3 regions of the Ferdinandcohnia sp. GQ5 genome follow, and region 2 is predicted to be linked to each of the others. Evidence: riboswitches for the same ligand, from Rfam matches in the RefSeq annotation. Region 2 holds a riboswitch; each other region holds the start of a gene.
The links. Region 2 has a riboswitch for cobalamin ahead of AC6CHV_RS15090 (histidine phosphatase family protein). Riboswitches for the same ligand answer to the same signal wherever they lie in the genome.
Positions count from the first base shown of each region.

Region 1 (7,800 bases), on a different contig from region 2:
CTATACAATGAGTATGAGGAAGCTGTTTCCATGCTATGAGGAAGTAGGATGGGGAACTACTATAAATATACATTTTATACATGTAACGATTTTTTGGGAGGTAAAGTAAACATGGCAAAGTATACCATTGTTGACAAAGAAACTTGTATCGCATGTGGTGCATGTGGTGCAGCTGCACCTGACATCTACGATTACGATGATGACGGAATCGCATTTGTAACACTTGATGATAACCAAGGAATTGTAGAAATTCCAGAAATATTAGAGGAAGACATGATCGATGCTTTTGAAGGTTGCCCAACGGATTCCATTAAGGTAGCCGACGAGCCATTCGACGGTGATCCACTAAAATTTGAATAGTCCTTATATTAAAAGAAGAACCCTTTCGTTTTAGGGTTCTTTTTTTAAAATGGTAAAAAGCAGGCAATGCCTGCTTTTTGTCGTTCGTTTATCCGAGTGGAACTTCAATGCGTTCCCCTTTTTCAAATGTCATTAAGGTTTTGTAGCCTACACTCTTAGCTAGTTCAATTGCTTGATCAAAATCTGCTCCTACATCCTGTGGTCGATGTGCGTCTGATGACAAGACGATAGGAATGTTTTTGTTAAAGCACATTTGCAGTAGTCGAGGATCTGGATAAAGCTTTCCAATAGGCTTTCGTAATCCAGCTGTACTAATTTCAACGCATGTTTTTGAGTTTGCTAATGCGGTAGTTGCACGATCAAATTGATGCAGGAGAAACTCCTCATCTTCAGGAATATATTTAAAAATCTTGACTAGATCAATATGGCCGATAATATCAAATAGGTTTGATTCTGCCAATGTAATCACCTGATCATAATACTTTGTATATGTATCATGTAGATCCCTTTTATCCCATTCTTCACGGAACTCCGCAAGGTCAATTCCAAAATCGCCAACCCAATGAATGGAGCCAATTACATAATCAAAATCATAAGAAGAAATGAATTTTTCCATTTCTGCATGCTTTCCAGGTGTATAATCCATTTCAATTGACATCTTTACATCAATATTATTTTTCCAGGCAAGCTTAAATAAATCTACATAATCCTTCATGTCATAATATCTTCTTGCATCAACCCAAGGATTACTCAGAATATCTTTTGTCTGATAAAAATGATATGCGTGTTCAGAAATCCCAAAATGGTCAATTTTTTTTGCCTTTGCTTCGTCAATAAACTTCATTAAATAGTCTAATTCAAGCGTTCCAAGCTCTAAATGATTGTGATAATCAGTTCGCATAACGAATCCCCCCAAAGTTTTTCTTATTATACATGAACTTGTCACTATAGGGGAATAGAAAAGCTCAAAATTATTTAGGATTTTTCGACAATTAAAATTTGATTTGGAAAAATTAAATCATCTGTTAACTGATTTAACATTTTGATTTCTTCAACTGATAAACCTACCCTATTCGCAATTACTGATAATGAATCCCCAGCCCTCACTGTATAGGTTTCAAGCTTTTTTGAAACTTCAACGCCCTCTTTTTCCAATTCCATTAATGTAGGAACTAGAATTTGTTCATCGGTTAGCATATAAAGAGGGTCAATCGCATTATTTCTAGAAGCATTCCATTCTCCATTATGTACTTCAAAATGTAAATGTGGACCTGTTGAATTGCCCGTACTACCGATATGACCAATTAATTGACCTTTTACGACCTTTTCTCCTTCTTGAACATTTCGCTTACTTAAATGTGCATACACTGTCTCATATCCATTAGGATGCTCAATAAAAACGACATGCCCATATGAACCCTTGTAATATGATTTTTTCACGATTCCTTCCTCAACCGTATATATGTGATCACCAAGTGGAGCAGCGATATCTAAACCCTTGTGATTCCCCTGTCTCGTTCCGAATGTATCAGTGATTCTCCCTATGACTGGCCATGCCCATTCCTCTGTTGCGGTGTTACTAGGTAGTTCATGTGCGATGACATTACGTCCTCCCATAAAGAGTAATCCTGTACAAACTGCTAAAATAGCAACAATTGCAAATCGTTTACCAAACATTTTGATCCTCCTCAAAATATTGAACAAAGATACTATGAAAATGTGAACCCGTTATGTTTAGATTCAAGGACACCCCCTATCTAACATTTTCTCTATTTACTAAGCAAATAAGGGACACCCTTACATTATTTGAAAAATTTTCTTAAATTATGTAAATAAAGTAATACTTTTCATAACCAAGAAGGTCATACTGCCTAGTTACACCCTATAAAAATCATATATTTAAAGCAAAAAAAAGAGACAACTTAGTGTCTCTTATTGCAATTGAATTAGATTTGGTGCGAGTGGTACAGGTACCTGTTCCCCTATTCTCACATCACCAATTTGGTCAATATTTCCGTAAAAAGTAACAGTCTCAAAATTAAACTCTTTAGCGGTTAGCATAATTGCATCTAGCATAAGGATATAATTATCTGTATTCTCTAAGTCCGAGTCATCACTAAAATGAATTTCTAAATTAGAACCATCTGCTTTAATTTGTTTAATTTCAGATATAATTGGTGGATGTAGGTTATAATCGCCTTGTTTAGCCTCCACTTTCATAGCTTCCAGTGCTTGTTCAATCGTATTAAAATCCTCATAAGTTAAAGCTAATATTTTGCGGTCTGAACTATCATTTATATAATACAGGTATGCCTTTTTGGTATCTTTTTCAACATCAATATAATTCTCAATGATACCTGTTTGCCCGATAGTAATTCCTTGTTGATTATTTTGGAAAAGTTCAACATGTTGATAGTCTTCTAACAAATAACGGAACGAACTAATTGTATGTGAAAATTCTGCAGCTTCAGCAGTAGCAAAAGACTCAGTATTAATTGAGTTATTTACGTCCACCCTTACAGCTTTTGAATTGTCTTTCGTTACAACTTCTGAAAAATCCTCAAAATATGAATTTGATATTTCGTCAATGCCCCATTCCTTGTTTTTACGAATAACTTCATTTACTCTTGGAACTGTCTTTTGCCATTGTTCAACAACATTTTCCCCGTTAGAATCGACGATTACCGAAACGACAGAAGGAAACATTACACCGCCCAAATACACACCATATGTTAGAAGGACTTCATTTTCCCCTACAGTTTTTACAGCGTAACTATTGCTTGGCTGTCCCTCAAATGAATATATTCCAGCCTCTTCATCTTGTTGTGGTTCCTCTTCTTTTTGCAATGTGCTAAATGATTCGTCCTTTGATGATGCTTCTCTATTCTCTGAATCCATAGTAATATTTGTATTTTCTCTTGCCATTTGTGCTGAGTCGAAGCTTGAACTGTTCATATTATTAATGAAAGAAGGAGCTAAGATGAATAATAGAAGCGCTGCTGCTGCAGATGCAAGGGTAGGGACAAGCCACATTTTTCTCTTTTTCTTATTCATTTTAAGGGTTATATTTTGATAAATCTCTTGTGGCTTCCGTTTGTCTTTTACACCTGGCATTTGCGTAAGCATCTGCTCGAGTTGTTCATCACTCCACTTTGATTTTTTCATCATCTATCCCCTCCTTTACGCCTGATTCCTCCATATACTTCTTTAATACCTTTAGACCTCTGTGCTGAGTTGTCTTGACTTTACTCTCCGTCCACCCTAAAGCTTCAGCAGTCTCTGCAATCGAAAGTGATTGGATATATCGTAATATCAGTACCATACGCTGATCTGTTGTACAGTTTTCCAAGCAACGGTACATCATTTGAACCTGTTCATTTTGCAATGCTATTTCTTCCGGAAGTGGTGCAAAATCTTTTACCTCTTGACGACTCCAATCAAAGGAATCCATTATTCGCTGTTTCCACCCTTTTTGTTTCCGGAACGAATCAATCGCGACATGTCTTGCAATTGAAAACAACCATGTTTTTTCACTACTTTTTCCTTCGAATCTATCATATGATTTTAAAACTCTTATATAAACTTCCTGAACGAGATCTTCAGCTTGTTCACGATTTTTTACCATATAAAATAAGAAGGAGAAGACATCGTGATGATACTTTTCATATAGTTCCTCAAACAAGGAATCCATTTGCAAATCCTCCCGTTCATTTCATTAGTCGAATGTTTTAAAAAAAAGTTACACTCCCAATATAGTATGAATTAATAAAAAAAGGAAGAATATTTTGGTAATATTCTTCCTTACTTTGCAATTGTTACATTTTTTAAAAATAGTAATCTCAAGATTGGATATAGTATGAGAAAAAATACTCCGTTTCCAATTGCATGACTCATATCAAATGGTAATCCAGCTAAGTAATAGGCAAAGAACTTACCCGAGAATAAATAAAGAGGAATTGAGATGACAAAGCCATATAAGAAACCACAGAATACTGCATATATGGCTAATAATATGACAGGAATTCGATCTCGATACCTTCGTAATGCACCGCTGATTAACCCAATTATCCCCCATGCTATGATTTGGCCAATAGTCCATAAACCCATTCCCATTACAAGATTCGTTAATATAGAACCAAAAACAGCAACAATCACACCATAGATGGGACCCAAAAATAAGCTAGTTATCACGATAATCGCTGTCATAGGCTGAACATTCGGAAGGAATGTAAATGTAATACGACCTACAACGGACAATGCGATTAGCATCGATAAGAGCGTTAAGTTTTTTACGGATAAATTCATTATTCCCACTTATGGAGATCGAATTCGATCTTATCTTCAGGCTCTAATTTGTATTCATTAGCTCCTACCATAGCTTCTTCACCATTAACAGAATAAAACCATGATGTCTTTTCTTCTTCACTTCCTGCAACGCCATTAATGCTGGCAACAAAAGCACCATCGAATTGTGTTTCGACGTCAAAGTTTGCTTCCATGATGTCCATAACTGTAACTTCTTTTCCTGATTCAATTTTAATTTCTTTTTCTACAATGATTTCTTCACCATTGTTTTTGGATATAACGACTGTAACAATCTCTGCTGCTTCTTCTTTATCTACAGTTTCAGCTTTGTTGTTGGAAGATTCATTTGTAGATGGGGCATTGCTGCATCCAAATAAAATTCCCAATGATAGTAAAGAAACTAATAGTTTTTTCATGTTTCTAGCTCCCCTTTTGTTAAAATATGTGTATGAATAAGTGTGTTATACACCTAACATCGAATCAAATGAGCCTTGGCGTATTTGCGCCCGATTTTAAGGCCCGCAGGAAGTGGGTCATAAAGACGTTGCCACAGGATGTGGCGTTCTTAGTCTTTGATCTTACAGATCGAAAATTTCCTTTGAAAAATCGTGTTATCCGCCGGAGGCATTATTTTATTTCGCAGAAGTGTCTTGCTTCTGCGGAATAAAATAATAAAAGCTCACCCTTGGGGTGAGCTTTGAAGATATTACAGAAAAACAACAAAAAAGCATGGTGTTTAAACGCAAATTCCCGCACCCCGGAGAATTAAAAAAGGAATGAATTAGGCAGGTCTACTGACTTAAGCTTCTTCCTACTTTGAGTCCTTCCCATATGTTGAACAGCATTTGCCATCCAGTCATACAGTGGTTTTTCTCATTTCGTCCACTTTTACAGTTGCGGGGGCAGTTCTGGATTTACACCAGATTCCCTTTTAAGTCTTAGAGAGAATAAAGAAATATCTACATTCTCTGACACCTAAGATTCAATAAATATTTAATTTTCTATTTAACAATCCCTATATTACAAGAAGAGTTTTTATTTTACAAGGAAATTGTTTCTTATGGAACAAGAATCTTCGCCACGTTCTTTCAAATTATTCACTTTTTCGAGGGATTACGAATGTAAATGTCGTTCCTTCACCAAGCTTACTATGGACTGATATATTCCCGTTGTGTGCACTAACAATGTTTTTTACAATCGCAAGCCCTAAACCAGTACCAGATTTCCCTCTTGTTCTAGCCTTGTCCGCTTTATAGAAACGTTCAAATACAAAAGGTAAATCTTCTTCTGGAATACCAGAACCTGTATCTTTAATATCAACTTTTATTGAGGTTTCTTGACCAGTAACATGTACTTCAACCTGACCATTTTCATCGGTATGTCTAATCGCATTATCAATTAAGTTTGTAAAAACTTGCTCAATGCGATCAGAGTCTATATAAATTTCACCAATTTCGTCTACCTTTTTTGCAGTTAGAGTTATTTGATTATCCTTAGCTAAACCTTGAAATTTCCGAATCACACGATTAATAAGGGTATCGAAATCAACTTTTTCTTTATTTAAGGTAATATTCCCTGATTGCATTCTAGCTAAATCTAATAATTCGTTGACAAGTCGACCCATTCTTAATGACTCATCATAGATGACTTTGGTAATTTCCTTTCGCTCCTCCTCGGAGCTCGCTATGTCATCCATAATTGCTTCACTATAGCCCTGGAGCATTGCGATCGGAGTTCGCAGTTCGTGAGAAACATTTGCAATAAAATCTTCACGTAGCTTGTCCAAACGTCTTTCCTCCGTCATATCGCGAAGTACTGCAACGGCACCCCTTATATACGTCTGATTGTAAAGCGGACTCATTAAAATAACCCATGTTCTACCTTGAAGACTAATTTCAATAAATTGCTCCTTTTCAAATGTAACGGAACGTTGAAATAAATCCTTGACCTCTGGTGGAAGCTCCTGACCAACGTCCTGATACATACCTTGTTGGTAATACCAAGCTTGCAAAAAGCGTTCTGCAGGAGGGTTTGTTACCAATATCGTGCCATCACGATTTAAAGTGATAACTCCGTCCGCCATACTATTTAATATGCTTGCAAGTTGCTCTTTCTCCTGATTAAGGGCATTTATGTTATATTTCAACTGCCTCCCCATTTGGTTTAGTGCCATTCCTAAAGCGCCAATTTCGTCATGAGTTAGTATAGGAACCTTTGTATCAAATTTCCCTTTAGCTACTTCAGTAGCGGCTTCCCGCATTTTCCGTAACGGAGCTGTAATACGAGTTAATAGGAAGAAGGCAAAAACTGTGGTTAGGACAATTCCGATACCAGCAGCCAATATTATGAATTGAGTTGTATCCCTGGTAGTCTTTTGAACTACATCTAAGGATTGATAGAGAAAAACTGCACCCATCTGATCATTTTCGATGTGAAGTGGGGCACCAACCACAAATAGTTCTTGTCTTTGCTCTTGTGAAGTTTTTTCATTCTCTGTTAGTTTTATCTTTTTGCTTGCGTTTTGATCGTTTGTAATAACACGTTTAAGATCTGGGTCTTCTGTAATAACTGTAACGGGAATGTTGGGTACAGCCGCTCGATCTGGAGATACCCATAACGTGTTTTCGTCTGCTGCTATAATAACCTTTGTTTCATCATTCACAAGCTCCCACGCAAGGGTCCTAGCTACATTTTTATCCTCATGCTGCTCCATAATAACAGCAATATTAGCAGCAAGTTGAGTTAAACTTCTTTCAGCTTCTTGGATATGGTAATTCTCAAAATACTCCATGAAGAGTATTGTTAAAACAAATAACACAAAGGAAAACAGTAAAAGAATGGTTGCCCATAGTTTTCCTACTACACTTCTCCAAAATTTCATTCTTGGCCGACCTCAAATTTATAACCTACGCCCCATACAGTTACTATCATTTTTGCTGCATCCTGAGACACTTTATTTAACTTTTCACGCAAGCGTTTCACATGTGTATCTACAGTACGCAAATCACCAAAGAATTCGTAATGCCATACTTCTTTTAATAGTTGTTCACGGTCAAATACTTTGTCAGGTGATTTTGCTAAAAAGCATAAGAGTTCGTATTCCTTCGGTGTTAAGCCTACTTCCTTGCCATCTGC
Region 1 covers NZ_JCAXEW010000008.1:79,274-87,073, forward strand. The annotation lists gene AC6CHV_RS11580 (4Fe-4S domain-containing protein) at 112-360, shown strand; gene AC6CHV_RS11585 (histidinol-phosphatase HisJ family protein) at 449-1,261, opposite strand; gene AC6CHV_RS11590 (peptidoglycan DD-metalloendopeptidase family protein) at 1,336-2,037, opposite strand; gene AC6CHV_RS11595 (RsiX family anti-sigma factor) at 2,293-3,528, opposite strand; gene sigX (RNA polymerase sigma factor SigX) at 3,503-4,051, opposite strand; gene AC6CHV_RS11605 (ECF transporter S component) at 4,162-4,665, opposite strand; gene AC6CHV_RS11610 (DUF4430 domain-containing protein) at 4,665-5,081, opposite strand; cobalamin riboswitch at 5,433-5,657, opposite strand; gene AC6CHV_RS11615 (ATP-binding protein) at 5,759-7,546, opposite strand; gene AC6CHV_RS11620 (response regulator transcription factor) at 7,543-7,800, opposite strand, start outside.
Region 1: linked by a shared signal. The riboswitch ahead of AC6CHV_RS11610 (DUF4430 domain-containing protein) and the one ahead of AC6CHV_RS15090 (histidine phosphatase family protein) in region 2 are both predicted to bind cobalamin.

Region 2 (7,800 bases):
AAATTGAGGTTATGGAAAAAGCAACTGTTCGGATAGTTAATAATACAATCCACCACAAAGGTTCGTTTCATAACAACCAACCCTTCTTAAAAAGTAAGATTAAGTTGAAGGTAGTGATATTGGAAACAAGAGGAGAGCCTTCTCTAAATGAAATTAAAAAGGAATTAAACCAAGCACTTAGTGAACGATTTAACAATATGATTTTAAAAACAAAAGAGAATAAGGCAGATATTTTTGGAATAGGTCAATTCTTTCGGAGAGAATTAACACGTAAGGAATTAAAAAATTGGAGAACAAAATACTATACAAATTTGAAAATGGATATCCAATTTAATGTAGACATTCAAAACCAAGGTTACCTCATTACTTCTTAATGGTCATCACACAAAGTGGACAGTTAATAAGTGATGAATGTACTAAAGGAAAAACTAAAAATTGGGACACAAGGTTACTACTAAAGTTGTATACATTATTTAAAAGAAGAATAGAGGTGTCTTTCTGGGTACTGTTGAGGTGTACGGGTTAAGTCAATATTCCAAGAGTGAAATAGCATCAATGATCATGTCTCATGTTAACGAGACACTTGACGATTTTGATCTTGAAATAATAAAGATAGCCATTATCGGGAGTCGTTTATACAGCAATTTTCATGCCGAAAGTGATTTAGATATTGTCATCGAATATAGTGGAACTGAACGAGAAGATGATGTTTTCCATAATCTCATGGATGAACCACTATATATCGACCATATCAAAGTTGATTTTTTACCCTACTGGGATATAAATGGTGATGGAATTGGAAATCGCAAGCATATAATTCTTTTCGAGGATTCGTTTCAATAGTAGTAATTGAAGTTTAGAAACAAGGGGGTAGAAAGAAATTTGAAACCTTTCCCGTTTCGTATCGTATATAAGGTATGCTTACAAACAGGAGGGGATATGGTGAAGAAACGATTTTTAGTTATTTCTTTAATAGGGTTACTATTTCTTGGGGCTTGTTCTGTCCTTGAGGATGTTAATAATACATTAACGTATGTGAATGAGGCAACGGATTATGTCAATGAGGTTAGTACTTTTGTTAACGATGCTCCCAGCCTAGCAGAACAGGCTGTTACCGATGAACAAGCAAGAGCTGATTTTGAAATGATGTTAACTGAAATGCAGGAAGACATGAATTCATTCAACGAGCTTCAGCCACCAGGAGTCGCAGAGGACCTCCATCAACAGATCGTCGATTATAACCAACAGGCAGAAGAAGGCGTTAATTTGCTTCTAGCTAATATCGAGAATGGACAATTAGATTCTGCTCTTCTTGAAAATAGTAAGTTATTTCAAACGTTGCAGAATGTAACGAATACAATAGATCAAATTCAACAGTTGGGTGAATAAAACATTGCTCTAAAATAAATGGCTGTGACAACTATTTTATGATTGTCACAGTTTTTACTTTAGAGATTAAAATATTTTTAAATATATATAGTGTAAGGAGACTTTACTGGATAGATGGGGTGGACGAGAATGGCAATTTCTAATCTACCGTAGAATCATTGGATTAACATAAGGTCTATTTTGATAGTGTTTAACCGAATACCATATGTAACTAAAGTAATTTAAGTAGGTTCAAATTACCTTACGATTTACTTTGCTTCGGAAGTAACAATATTTTACAAATGTATATGATTGGACTATAATGCAGTTAGAATAAAAAAACGAATATTAACAAATAGGTTTCTTAATGTGCTCCTGGTGAGCCAATTAAGACTAAGAGGGAAGTTGGTGCAATTCCAACACGGTCCCGCCACTGTAAGCAAGGAGGAAGGTTACGTTTTATCCACTGTGCAACTAGCATGGGAAGGAGTATCCAACCGTTAATTTGCAAGTCAGGAGACCTGCCTATTTGTTTTGTTTAAGCTTCCTCGAGGAAAGGAATGTTTAAAGAGCGGCAATCTCTAAATAATATATGTTTGCTATTTAATAGATAGATTGCAAGTTTTATATACGAGCAGTATATAAATTGCCTTTCCACAACGCTTTCCTGAGGGAAAGCGTTTTTTGGCGTTCAAAAACAGGAGGGGAAAATAGCTAATTGAGTTTTGTTCTTCTATTATCAGATCGATAATGGGATCTTAAAGGCACAGATGGAGATTTACTTGGTACCGTAATAGAAGGAGGCGAATTATGGGGACTTGCTATAATGTGGACTTATTTCTCGTTCGTCATGGGATAACCGACTGGAATCAGGAAAAACGGTATTTAGGGCATGCGGACCGACAAGTTATAAAAAGTGAACTACATCAACTTTTAGAGTTAAAAAGAGATTTAGTAAAGCAGGAATTTGATTCTATCTTTATTAGTGATTTACGACGGTGCCAAGAAACATTTGATTATTTAAATATTTCGACGGAAGCTACTATAGATTCAAGATTAAGAGAAATAGACTTTGGTGATTGGGAGGGAAAAACATATCATCACTTAGAAAATGAGCCACGTTATCAGGAGTGGCTTGATGATTGGGAAGCAATACCAATACCAAACGGTGAGGCAGCGGAAACCTTCAAATCAAGAATTGATGCCTTTCTCCATGATTTATTTCTACAAGTAATGGAACGTCCAACTAATGAGAGGAAGCATATTCTTGTCATTACCCATGTGGGTGTCATTCGCTACATAGTATCAAAATACTTAGCTTTAAAAACCTTTTGGGAGGATTCGGTTTCACATGGTCAGGGTGTTTTATTATCAATGCAGTATGAAGAGGGATGGAAATGCAACTCGTTATTGGCGGTGCCTTCTCGGGAAGGAAGTTAGTAGGAGAAGAGAATAACCGATGTAGCTGGATAATAGCCTATGATGGTAATTCGCTCCGATAGTGGGAAACAAAATGTGAGCCCGAAACTACCTTGGTATAAGAGGGACGGGAAAAATGGATTGCAACTGAGCTTACGAATACCAAAACAATGACAACATTCGAAGTAGGTTTATGGAAATTTTGGAGACCTTGCTTTACGAAAAACAAAAACGTAACAATTGAATCGTCCCTCGTTATGTTAGAGATTGGTAAAGGAGTTGTTCCGCTTTAAAAGGTCGAAAGAAGACTGCGAGAAATTGCCGGTTGGATTGCTTAAGATGCTACCCGGGTCTCTGAAAAAATATAAATTGTTTGGAATGGATTATCGGTCGAATAAAATAGAAAAGTGATCAAACCTGCAATTATATAACATTACGAAAAACAACCTTTCAAGTTTTTACACTCTTTGCTATAATTGTTAAAAAGTGAAACGTTCAGGTAAAGGTGCCTTAACTGAAGCCATTTTTATGGCTTGTTGTTAAGGTGCCTTTTTTATTTAACTTATTATTGTTAGCGCTTTCCGAATCCTGAATTGTGAAGAAGATTAAATAGATTGGAGGCTTAAAGATGTTTAAATGTACATTGAAAAATGAAGTGTATCAATTTCAGTCCATTAAAGAAATTTTAGCAAAAGCAAGTGAGGAAAAATCTGGGGATATTATGGCGGGTATTGCAGCTCGTTCGAATTTGGAGCGTATGGCAGCAAAATTTGTTTTAAGTGAGTTAACCTTAAAGGACATTTACAAGGAACCAGTGATTCCATATGAATCAGACGAAGTGACAAGGATTATCTATGATGATATTAATCAATATATTTATCAAGAAATCTCGGGTTGGACAGTTGGTGAATTAAGGGAATACATCCTCTCGCACAACACAGGTTCTTCCCAACTGCTACGAATTAGTAAAGGGCTAACGAGTGAAATGATTTCTGCTGTTGCAAAGTTAATGTCCAGTATCGATTTGGTGATGGCTTCACAGAAAGTTAGACCGACTGCTCACTGCAACACAACAATTGGGGAACAAGGCCGTTTAGCTTTTCGCTGTCAGCCTAACCATCCAAATGACAATCTAGAAGGAATTCTTGCTTCTTTAAAGGAAGGACTTTCGTACGGGGCAGGGGATGCAGTAATTGGAGTCAATCCTAATAACGATTCAGTAGAATCTGTATCTAGGATTTTACACATGACACATGATTTTATGAGGCAGTGGGAAATTCCGACACAAAATTGTGTATTAGCACATATTGCCACTCAAATGAAAGCTATTGAAAAAGGGGCACCAAGTGGAATCATTTTTCAAAGTTTAGCTGGAACAAATTCAACAAATGATGATTTTGGAGTTTCAAAGTCTATTTTAGATGAGGCAGCAGACCTAATGGCTAAACACGGTACTTCAGCAGGTCCGAATCAATTTTATTTCGAAACTGGACAAGGTTCTGAGGTTTCACTCAATTCTCACCACGGTGTTGATATGCAAACCCTTGAGTCAAGAACCTACGGGTTTGCACGCCACTGGAAACCATTTATGGTCAATAATGTCTCTGGATTTATTGGACCAGAAACTCTATACGATGGAAAACAAATGATACGTGCGGATTTAGAGGATCTTTTTATGGGGAAATTACATGGAATTCCAATGGGGATTGCGCCAACGTATACAAATCATATGCAAGCTGATCAAAATGACCAGGAAATCGCTGGAATGTTAACGGCGTTAGCTGGGGCGAACTTTTATATGGGAGTTCCAGGCGGGGATGATGTAATGCTTAGTTATCAGGATACAAGTTACCATGATGATGCTAGTTTAAGAGAGATGCTAGGTTTACGACCATTAAGAGAATTTGAAATTTGGATGGAAAAAATGGGGATTATGGAAAATGGTCAATTAACTGATAGAGCAGGAGACTTATCTATTTTTAAATAATAGGAGATGATGGAATGGATATTCAAGACATTGTCAATCAAGTAATTGAAGAATTGGAAAAACAGAAAAAGGTATCCAGCACCAATGATCAACAAGAAAACATCAATAGTCATATTATTGTGGAGAATAAAAGAGAAATTGGAGTAGATAATCCAGTTGATTATGACATCATCGAAAAAGCAAGGGCGATAACACCAGCAAGAATTGGAGTTGGTCGTACAGGGACACGATTCAAAACAAAGGAATATCTCTATTTTCGGATCGACCATGCTGCTGCACAGGATGCAGTATTTAATGGAGTATCAGAGGAATTTTTAAAAGAAATGAATTTACCTGTCCTTCATTCCAAATCAAAATCAATGGATGAATATTTAATGAATTTAGATAGCGGTCGTTTTTTAAATGATACTTCTAGAGATTGGGCTAAAAAAAATCTATCAAAAAACAAACAAGTCCAAATTGTCATATCGGATGGCCTAAGCTCCACCGGGATTGAAGCCAATATACCAGATTTACTACCTTCATTAATTCAAGGATTACAGGTGAAAAATATTTCAATGGGAGAACCTGTTTTTATTAAAAGAAGTCGTGTGTGGATTCAAGATGAAATCGCTTCTATGACAAATTGTGATGTAGTGATTTCCTTGATAGGTGAACGACCAGGGCTTGCTACATCCAAAAGTATTAGTGCCTATCTTATATACAGACCAACAGAAAATACGGTTGAGGCAGACAGAACGGTAATTTCAAATATACATGAAGGTGGAATTCCTCCTGTCGAAGCGGGTGCTTACCTTGCTGACATAATAGAAAGGGTTTTAAAACATAAGGTAAGTGGCGTTAAGCTTACTCAATTATCATAAACCTTGTAAAAAAACAGGAATAATGAAATGTCAATTGACATTCTTTATTCCTGTTTTTTGTCTAAAAGTCTATTAATCATATTAATTATTAAATTCATAATATTGACATAAAAATATAAGACTCTTATAATACTTATTATATATTGCTCTCAATAGAAACAGGAGATAAGTACTATGACAAACAACAAGATTGAGGAGTTGTGTACCCTCCACACAAATCTATCTGAGGTAGACATTGAAATTATAAAAAGTGTGGCTGCAAACTTATTCTTGATTGCAGATTTAAATAAGGCAAATGTATTTGTTGATTGCCTTACAAAAGAGGGAAAACATGCAATTGTTGTAGCAGAAGCCTCACCAACAACAGCTAAATCCATCTATTCAAAACCTATTGTCGGTAAATTTGCTTATGATGTTTTTGAACCTTCCGTGTTATCTTCATTGAAGACAGGCAAACCAATTTTTCTAAATCGTGCATTAACACAAGAAGGTAGAACCGTAAATCAAAGTGTTGTCCCAATTAAAAATAATAGGGATAAAGTCATCGGAACCTTAATCATGGAAAAAGATATCAGTGAGCAGCTAAAAACTCAGGAAAAGATGGAAGCGTTATCAGAAGCAACTGAGACATTGAGCGAAATTTTGGTCGGAATCACACAAAATCGTCCAATCATTCCGGAAATGCTTGAGGAATCTTTGTTTTTAATTGATGATAGGGGGAGAATCGTTTATTGTAATCCATCAGCATCTAACTTAATTCAAGAGACCTATGCGGATGGTCATTGGGTTGATCGGATGTTAATTGAGTTTTTTCCTGAAATAAATAGTATTCTTGAAGATCCAGAAGACCTCCTAATCAAAGAACTAACGATCTTGAATAGGTTTTTTCAAGTGAAGAAGATAAGACTATCCATGAAGGAAAGCGAATACGGCTTCTTTGTTATCTTAAAGAATATAACTGAATTACGAGAGAAAGAACGGGAGCTTATTGTTAAGTCAGTTGCAATTCGAGAAATTCATCATCGTGTGAAAAATAATCTTCAGACTGTAGCGAGTCTATTACGTTTACAAATGAGAAGAGGGCTTCCTGAAGAAAGTAAAATTCATTTCGAGGAAAGTCTCAATCGAATAACAAGTATTGCTGCCGTTTATGAAATCATATTATCAAATTCAACTGTAGATGATGTTGATCTTTATCAATTAATTGAAAAGATTGGAAATGAACTTGTGAAGGAATCAGGGGTAGATAAGAATATTTCGTTATCATACTCTGGCCCAAATATACAAATCAAATCCAATAAAGCAGTTACAGTTGCACTTGTTGTCAATGAATTAGTCCAAAACTGTGTAAAGCATGCATTTAAAACAATTGAATCAGGTGAAATTGAGGTACAATTACAGCAAATGGATAGTCAAATCATCGTTCAAGTAATAGATAATGGTGAAGGTTATTCACCTCCATCAAAATCATCATTAGGGTTAGATATAGTAAGAACTCTAATTGAACATGATTTGTCAGGTCAATTTAAAATTCACAAGGCTGAGAATGGGACCGTTGCTTCAGTTGTTTTCCCGATATAAAAAGGAGGGAAATTAGGCATGAAAAAAAGGGTATTGGTAGTTGAGGATGAGTCGATTACTCGGATGGATATAGCAATGATGCTTGAGGATAACGGATACGAGGTAATCGCGCAAGCTAGCAATGGTGAAGTGGCTTTAGAAAAAGCTTTTTCTCTAAATCCCGACTTAATCATTATGGATATTAAAATGCCTAAATTAAATGGCCTAAAAGCAAGTGAAATTATATCAAAAAAATTACATACTCCAATTCTTATTTTAACGGCTTACAGTCAACGTGAATATATTGATAAGGCAAAGCAAGCCAATATCTTGGGCTACTTAGTGAAACCTATTACCGAAGCAAGTTTAATTCCAGCTGTGGAAATCGCATTAAAACAAGCTGAAAATGCAAATTCATATCGTGAACAAGTTCAGAATATTAATAAACAATTACAGGAAAGAAAAGTAGTTGAAAAAGCAAAAGGAATTATAATGAAAAAGTTTAATGTACACGAAGATGATGCATTTAAAAAAATGAGAAAGATTAGTATGAATAAACAGGTTACTCTGGAGAAGGTAGCAAAGCACATCATATTAAAATAT
Region 2 covers NZ_JCAXEW010000011.1:173,952-181,751, forward strand. The annotation lists gene AC6CHV_RS15075 (Ger(x)C family spore germination protein) at 1-374, shown strand, start outside; gene AC6CHV_RS15080 (nucleotidyltransferase domain-containing protein) at 514-843, shown strand; gene AC6CHV_RS15085 (DUF6376 family protein) at 940-1,389, shown strand; cobalamin riboswitch at 1,709-1,911, shown strand; gene AC6CHV_RS15090 (histidine phosphatase family protein) at 2,179-2,808, shown strand; gene AC6CHV_RS15095 (ethanolamine ammonia-lyase subunit EutB) at 3,416-4,774, shown strand; gene eutC (ethanolamine ammonia-lyase subunit EutC) at 4,789-5,637, shown strand; gene AC6CHV_RS15105 (histidine kinase N-terminal domain-containing protein) at 5,812-7,218, shown strand; gene AC6CHV_RS15110 (ANTAR domain-containing response regulator) at 7,237-7,800, shown strand, end outside.

Region 3 (7,800 bases), on a different contig from region 2:
AAGAATCTTACTCCTATACAGCACCATGTGACTCAAGAGAATGGTACGGAACCACCCTTCCAAAATGAATTTTGGGATAACAAGGAAGAAGGAATTTATGTTGATATCGTTTCTGGAAAACCATTATTTAGTTCATTGGACAAATTTGACTCCGGGTGTGGATGGCCTAGCTTCACAAAGCCTATTAAGCATCAAGAAGTCCTTGAAAAACTAGATACGTCCCATGGGATGAGACGCATTGAAGTCAGAAGCTCATCAGCAGACTCCCATTTAGGACACGTATTTGATGATGGACCACGAGATAAAGGCGGGCTTCGATATTGCATTAACTCTGCAGCACTTAAATTTATCCCAACTGAAAAGCTAAATGAAGAAGGCTATGGGGAATACCTTCGGTTATTTAAATAATTTAGAAAACGTTCCTGGAGACTTCTCTAGGACGTTTTTTTATATTTAAAGCATCAATGCTACAATGGATATGGTTTTACATATATTATCAGGTGATTGTAAATGCAAAGAAGAAATCGATCTATTTACTGGTTTTTGATTATGAAATGATTATAAAACGGTATAACGGGGAGTGAAGACATGGATAAACTCATGTTGCTTTCACAAATTAATTTACTAGATGAGCTACCAGAAGAGGAATTAAAGAAGTTAGACGAAGTAACGGTAACCGTCCCTATTAAAAAAGGTACAATTATCTTAAGTCCGACTCAACAAATGAGGTCGTTGTTTTTCTTGAAAAAAGGACAGGTTCGTTTATATAAGATATCCTCAACAGGAAAGGAATTCACAATTGATCTTTTAAGTGAAGGTAATATCTTTGGAGAAACTTCTAGTTTTTCCTTAACAGAATCTAACATTTATGCAGAAGCGATGGTTGATTCCTTTGTTTGCTCGCTAGAAAAGGAGCGTTTTGAACAGTTACTACGTCAACATCCCGATATTTCGTTAAAACTTATAACTATACTGACCTCAAAGTTAAAAGAAGTGTACGAAATAACAGAAAGCATTGCTTATAAAGATGTCAAATATCGAATTCTTTTACTTTTTATGCAGTTAAGTAACCGATTTGGTGTAAGAAGTGGGGAATGGCAAACAGTTGAGGTCAAGATTACTCAGCATGACATCGCAAGTATGATCGGGTCATCAAGAGAAACCGTTAGTTTATTATTAGGAGAATTAGAAAGGGAACAAGTCATTACGAGGAAGCCATTAAAAATTAATACAGCTCTGGCTAAGAAAGTGTATGGGGTAGAGGAGGTGTAATCAATACTGCTTTCATATCATGTTTATAAAGGAAAAGGCTTGGAGCATACTATACAAAGCACAGTGATTTAAGTAGCGTTAAAAATGAAAAAGGGGTGGTGTAAGATGAAAAGGCAGCTTCCACCTGGGCAATTTGAAACAGAAAAATGGCCAATTCTGCACACAGGGGATGTTCCCGAGTTTAATGAAATCACATGGAATTTCAGACTTTTTGGAGAAGTGAAGCAAGAAAAGTCCTTATCCTATAAGGAATTCATGGAGCTTCCAAAAACCATATCAACCGTAAACATGCATTGTGTTACCACATGGTCTAAATTTGATACAACTTTTGAAGGCATTGCGCTTAGAGAGTTATTGAAATTAGTTGAAATGAATGAAGGCGTAAAATACATCAAAATTTACGGTTACTCCAATAGGGAGAGATTTGGTTATTCTGCAAACTTACCGCTAGAACCTTTATTAGGGGACGATTCTTTATTTGTATTCCGATGGAAGGATAAAAATCATGAATGGCAAGATATTGATCTAAAACATGGTTATCCACTACGGTTTATTCCACCAGAAGAATTTTATCTATGGAAAGGCACAAAGTGGGTTTCAGGGATAGAGTTTATGAAGGAAGACGAGGCTGGTTATTGGGAAGAGCGTGGCTATTCGATGACGGCCAATCCATTTAAAGAAGAGCGATACCGTTAACACAGTTAAGTACATAAACTTTTTTATACTTTGCTTCCCATAAAATAAAATAGACGTGTTTATCGACACGTCTATTTCCTATTAAATGATTGATTCTCAAAGGTTTTCTTCAACTGTATTGGTTAATTCTATTATACTTCATAAAAGGAACTGAAATGACCTTAACTCCTATTTACAAAACAATAGGGTTGTATTATAATTTCTCAGAATACAAAAAAATGAATATTTCGCAAATAGGTTTCTTACCATTCTTCTATGAGAGAATGTGAGACTAAGAGGGAAGTTGGTGTAAGTCCAACACGGTCCCGCCACTGTAAGCGAGGAGGAAGGTTATAAATATCCACTGTGTATGTAACATGGGAAGGAGTAACCGACCGTTGATTCGCAAGTCAGGAGACCTGCCTATTTTGTTTTTTAAGCTTCCTCGAGGAAAGGAACGTTTAAAGTGCAAATAAATGATCATATGTTACTATATTTGTTATATTAGGATTGCTTTATTGGAGTTCTAAGCAAATAACCTTTATTATGCCTTTACGAAACGCTCTTCCTGTGGAATGGCGTTTTTTTGTGTTCAAAATTTGAAGGGGGATAAAAAAATGAAGGAAATGTTGAAAAAATGGGGTCTGTTTAGTCTTATTTTTCTTTTTACCATGGGTATTGTTGCAGGTTGTGGTACACAAGAAAAAACGGCTCAAGATGAAAAGGCTCAAAAAACCGTTGAAAATGTTGAAGGGGAGAACGCTAATCAAGAGTTCCCTATCACGATTATAGACAGTGCTGATCGAGAAGTTACGATTGATGAAGAACCTGAATCAATTGTCTCCATACAGGCAAGTAATACAGAAATTGCATTTGCACTTGGCCTAGGAGAAAAAATCATTGGAGTTTCGGATTACGATAATTATCCATCAGAAGCACTTGAAATACAAAAAGTAGGTGCACAGGATATCAATGCAGAATTGGTTCTTTCACTTCTTCCAGACCTAGCTCTTGTTACTGATTATCATTACAATACACATCCTGAAATATTAAAGCAGTTTGAAGATGCAGGAATTGATGTGATTGTCGTTGGAAGTGCTTCTTCATTTGAAGATGCGTATGAACATATAGAAATGATTGGGAAAGCTACAGGAACTGCGACTGAGGCAAACGAAATTGTGACAAATATGAAGCAACGCTTTGATGAAATCAAGGAAAAAGCTTCAGCTATTACAGATAAAAAGAAAGTCTGGGTTGAGGTTTCGCCAGCACCAGATATTTTTACAACAGGAACCAATACGTTTATGCATGAAATGCTTGAGGCAATTCAAGCTATTAATGCAGCAGAGGAGCATGAAGGGTGGGTACAGTTAACAGAGGAGGAAATTGTCCAATTAAATCCTGATGTCATCATTACAACGTATGGCTACTACATAGATAATCCCACTGAAGAAGTATATGGGCGTGAAGGCTGGTCTGAAGTTCCTGCAGTTAAAAATAAACAGGTCTTTGATGTTGATAATGATACGGTTACGAGACCAGGTCCTCGGTTAATTGAAGGAGTCGAGACTCTTGCGAAGCTTATTTATCCAGAAGTTTTTAATAAATAAAATTACTTGGTTATATATTCTAAGTGGAGGGTTTGTACTTAGTACAGCCCTCCTAGGCGTATTCATTAGTAGTGTCCACGTGCCTGTTCCAACCATTTTACATATTGTGCTAGACAACACATTTGGTTGGGGCTGGCTTAATGAGGTTGCTAGAAATGAAGAAATGATCATTTGGAATATCCGATTACCTAGGGTATTGCTGGCATTTTTTGTTGGTGCGTCTCTTGGATTAGCGGGTGCAGCATTCCAAGGATTATTACGTAACCCATTAGCGGATCCATATACAATCGGGGTTTCATCTGGTGCATCTCTTGGTGCAGTAATTGTTTTATTTTTTCAGTTTACGATTTTGGGGTTAGGAAACTTTACTCTTCCTATTGTTGCAATCGTAGGTGGTTTTATTTCACTCCTTATTGTATTCGGACTTGTTCGATTGAGTAGTCGAAGCTTAGCGATTGAAACCATTATCTTGGCGGGGATAATTGTAAGTTCTTTTATTGGAGCAGTTGTTTCCCTCATTATTTCACTAAGCGACCAAGATTCAATGACTCAAATTATCTATTGGTTATATGGCAGTGTAGGACTAAGAGGCTGGAGTCATGTTCAGTTGATTCTTCCATTTATGTTGTGTGGTTCCTTTATTTTGTTCTACCATTACCGGGAGTTGAATGCGTTAGCTCTTGGGGAGGAGGCGGCAGATCATATTGGGGTTGATGTGAAGAAAGGAAAGTTGTATATCCTAATCGGAGCCTCATTATTAACGGGAGCCGCCGTTGCAGTGTCTGGATCGATTGGTTTTGTAGGACTTGTCATCCCACATTTAGTGCGTATTGTTACAGGGCCAAATCATCGCCATGTACTACCACTTTCCCTAATGGTAGGTGGAGCATTTCTTATAGTAGCTGATTTAGTATCAAGAAGTATTATTGCTCCAGAAGAACTGCCAATTGGTGTTATTACAGCTTTAATAGGTGCACCTGTTTTTGCCCTATTATTAATCAGAGAGAGAGTTGGAGGGGAACGAAGATGATTACTGTTAACAATTTAGTTGGTGGTTATTCGAATTCTCCTATTATTAATGGAATAAATCTTGAGATTCATCAGGGAGAATTTTTTGCACTTCTTGGACCAAATGGAAGTGGAAAAACAACCTTGTTTAAATTGATAACTGGGCAATTGCCGATCATAAAAGGTGATATATTCCTTTCTGGTAAAGAAATTTCCACTCTTTCAAAGCTTGAGAAGGCGAAGAAAGTGGCTGTTCTTACTCAGGAGGCGCAGGTTTCATTTGATTTTACAGTGGAAGAAATTGTGAGTCTAGGGCGGTATCCACATCAAAAAGGTTTATTTAAACAGCTATCCCGAGTAGATTGGAACGTCATTGAAGAGGTGATGGAAATAACGAATATAAGTCAATTTCGAAAAATTCCATTCCGAATGATCAGTGGTGGCGAGAAGCAAAGGGTGTTATTAGCTAAGGCATTGGCGCAAGAACCTGAGATTTTACTTTTAGATGAGCCAACGAATCATTTAGATGTGAAACACACATTCCAAATGTTGGATTTATTAAAAGAACGGCAGCAAAGTATGGGGTTAACCATTTTCTCCATTCTGCATGATTTAAATGTTGCTTCTCAATATGCAGATCGAATCGCCATGCTTCATAAGGGCTGTTTCTTAGAAGTTGGAGATGTTGACAATTTCAGAAAGACCGACCTACTAAAGAAGGTATATGAAGTGGATATTAAGCTTGGGTCTCATCCGACAATTTCAAAACCGCAACTCCTTATGACACCAGGCTATCATCAAGCAGAACCTTGTACACGTTTTGAAAATTCTTATCAGATTCATCAAACGAAAGAGTATATTCACATTCAGTTCGATCACCCTTTACGAACAATTTCGAATGGGGTCATCGGTGATGGTATTCAATGGTTAAGGCATTTTTGTAATTTTTATGTTGATAAGAATTATAATTGCTCAGCACCTGACCGTGATTTGCGAAATTGGATGACAAAGTACGCTATTCCTTATGAGCAAGCGGTTGGAATGATGACAGCTGTTCAATTAAAGGATGTGGTTATACGTCATGAAGAATTTGAAGGTATTCAAATTCTAGCTGTTGTAACTGCAGGTACCGGGAATGCTGTCGATATTTCAAGTCGTACCCATTCTAAGGTGAGTCAATCAGTAGGTACAATCAACACCATGCTGTTCATTGATTCACATTTTACAGATGGTGCACTTGTAAATGGCTTTATGTCAGCTACAGAAGCAAAAACAAAAGCATTACTAGACATGAATATTAAAGATCCACACTCCAACACGATTGCAACTGGTACATCAACGGATTCACTACTTCTAGGTCTTACTCAACAAGGGGAGAAAACACCATATGCAGGTTCAGGAACCACTGTTGGAAAAGCTATAGGTCAAATCGTGTATGAAGCAACAAAAGAAGCTATCCAAAAGTATTTACAAAGTAGTCCAAACGAAATAAGGTGGGGAAGTAAATGACCGAACGACGAATTGTAATTGCAGGTACTGGAAGTGGCGTTGGAAAAACAACATTAACAATTGGTATTATGTCAGCATTCATGAAACGAGGGCTAAGCGTACAAGGCTTTAAATGTGGTCCTGACTATATAGACCCATCCTATCATACAGCTGTAACAAAACGAGTTTCACGCAATTTAGATAGTTGGATGCTCACTCATGAAAGAGTTTTGGATATTTTCACACATGGAAATCGTGATGCAGATATTTCAATTATAGAAGGAGTTATGGGATTCTTTGATGGAAAAAGTCCGGAAACGAATGAAGGTAGTACTGCAGAGATTAGTATCATAACGAAAAGTCCTGTATTGCTTGTAGTCAATTGTGAAAGTATGGCTCGTAGTGCTGCAGCAATTGTGAAGGGTTTTCAAATGTTTGCAGAAGGTCCAAATATAGTTGGAGTTATTGCAAACAGAGTGGGGAGCGAGGGACATTTCCAACTTGTCAAAAAAGCAATTGAACAAGAATGTCATATTCCGGTTATTGGATATTTGAAACGAGATGTCGAGATTGAAATTCCAGAAAGACATCTTGGACTTATTCCTTCAATTGAACGCGGTGAACTTACTCCGTTATTTGATAAAGTTGGTGACTTGGTTTTAGAGACGATTGATCTTGATAAATTGCTTGAATTAGCTGTAGCGGAACCGCTAAATGAAAAAAATAAATCCTCAATGTTTGAAAAGAAGCAAGATACTATGACGAGAATAGCGGTTGCAAAGGATGCAGCCTTTAACTTCTATTATCCTGAGAATCTAGAATTATTAGAAGTTAATGGCGCAGAATTAGTCTATTTTTCTCCATTGGCTAATGAAGAGTTACCAATGAATGTAGATGGTCTATATATAGGAGGAGGCTTCCCAGAGGAATTCGCTTTAACCTTGGAATCTAATGTAAAGACCAAGGAATCGATTCAGAAAGCAATTAAAGAAGGGCTGCCAACTCTTGGTGAATGTGGCGGGTTCATGTATTTGACCGAGTCCATTGAAACGACAGAACAGAAGACGTATCAAATGATCGGGATCATTCCTGGTAAAGTCCAAATGCATTCCTATTTACAAGCATTGGGATATAGAGAAGTTAGTGGTCTCAATAACAATTTCATTCTTTCCAATCAAATGGGTAGAGGGCATGAATTTCATTATTCTTCTTTTATGGCAAATGAGAATGAATTCTCCCATGCTTTTAAAACAAAAGGACTGCGGGGTGTTAAGCAGGAAGGGTGTCTAAAATACAATTTAGTAGCTGGCTACACCCATCTTCATTTTGGCTCAAACCCAAAAATTGCTGAGAACTGGATTAGGAAATGTCTAGAGTATAAAGCGAGTAAGGAGAGATAAGGATGAAACAAATATACGAATCCACCCCAAAGGTAAACAAGGAGATGGGGAGACAGGTTGGTGAGTATATTAATACGTTAACAAAGCCAATAGGAAGCCTTGGGCGACTAGAGGAAATGGCTATTAACCTAGCAGAAATGAAGAATGAACCATTCCCTAGTGTTACGCCACCAGGTGTGCTAGTTTTTGCGGCCGATCATGGGATCACTTCAGAAGGTGTATCTGCCTATCCGCAAGCAGTAACAGAACAGATGGTTCGAAACTTTTTAAATGGTGGTGCAGCAATAAATGTATTTAGTAGACAAATAGGCGCCATTCTTAAGGTAATCGATATAGGAGTAGCTACC
Region 3 covers NZ_JCAXEW010000002.1:197,320-205,119, reverse strand. The annotation lists gene msrA (peptide-methionine (S)-S-oxide reductase MsrA) at 1-408, shown strand, start outside; gene AC6CHV_RS02995 (Crp/Fnr family transcriptional regulator) at 589-1,272, shown strand; gene AC6CHV_RS02990 (molybdopterin-dependent oxidoreductase) at 1,378-1,968, shown strand; cobalamin riboswitch at 2,187-2,388, shown strand; gene AC6CHV_RS02985 (ABC transporter substrate-binding protein) at 2,565-3,557, shown strand; gene AC6CHV_RS02980 (FecCD family ABC transporter permease) at 3,520-4,587, shown strand; gene AC6CHV_RS02975 (adenosylcobinamide amidohydrolase) at 4,584-6,074, shown strand; gene AC6CHV_RS02970 (cobyrinic acid a,c-diamide synthase CobB) at 6,071-7,453, shown strand; gene cobT (nicotinate-nucleotide--dimethylbenzimidazole phosphoribosyltransferase) at 7,456-7,800, shown strand, end outside.
Region 3: linked by a shared signal. The riboswitch ahead of AC6CHV_RS02985 (ABC transporter substrate-binding protein) and the one ahead of AC6CHV_RS15090 (histidine phosphatase family protein) in region 2 are both predicted to bind cobalamin.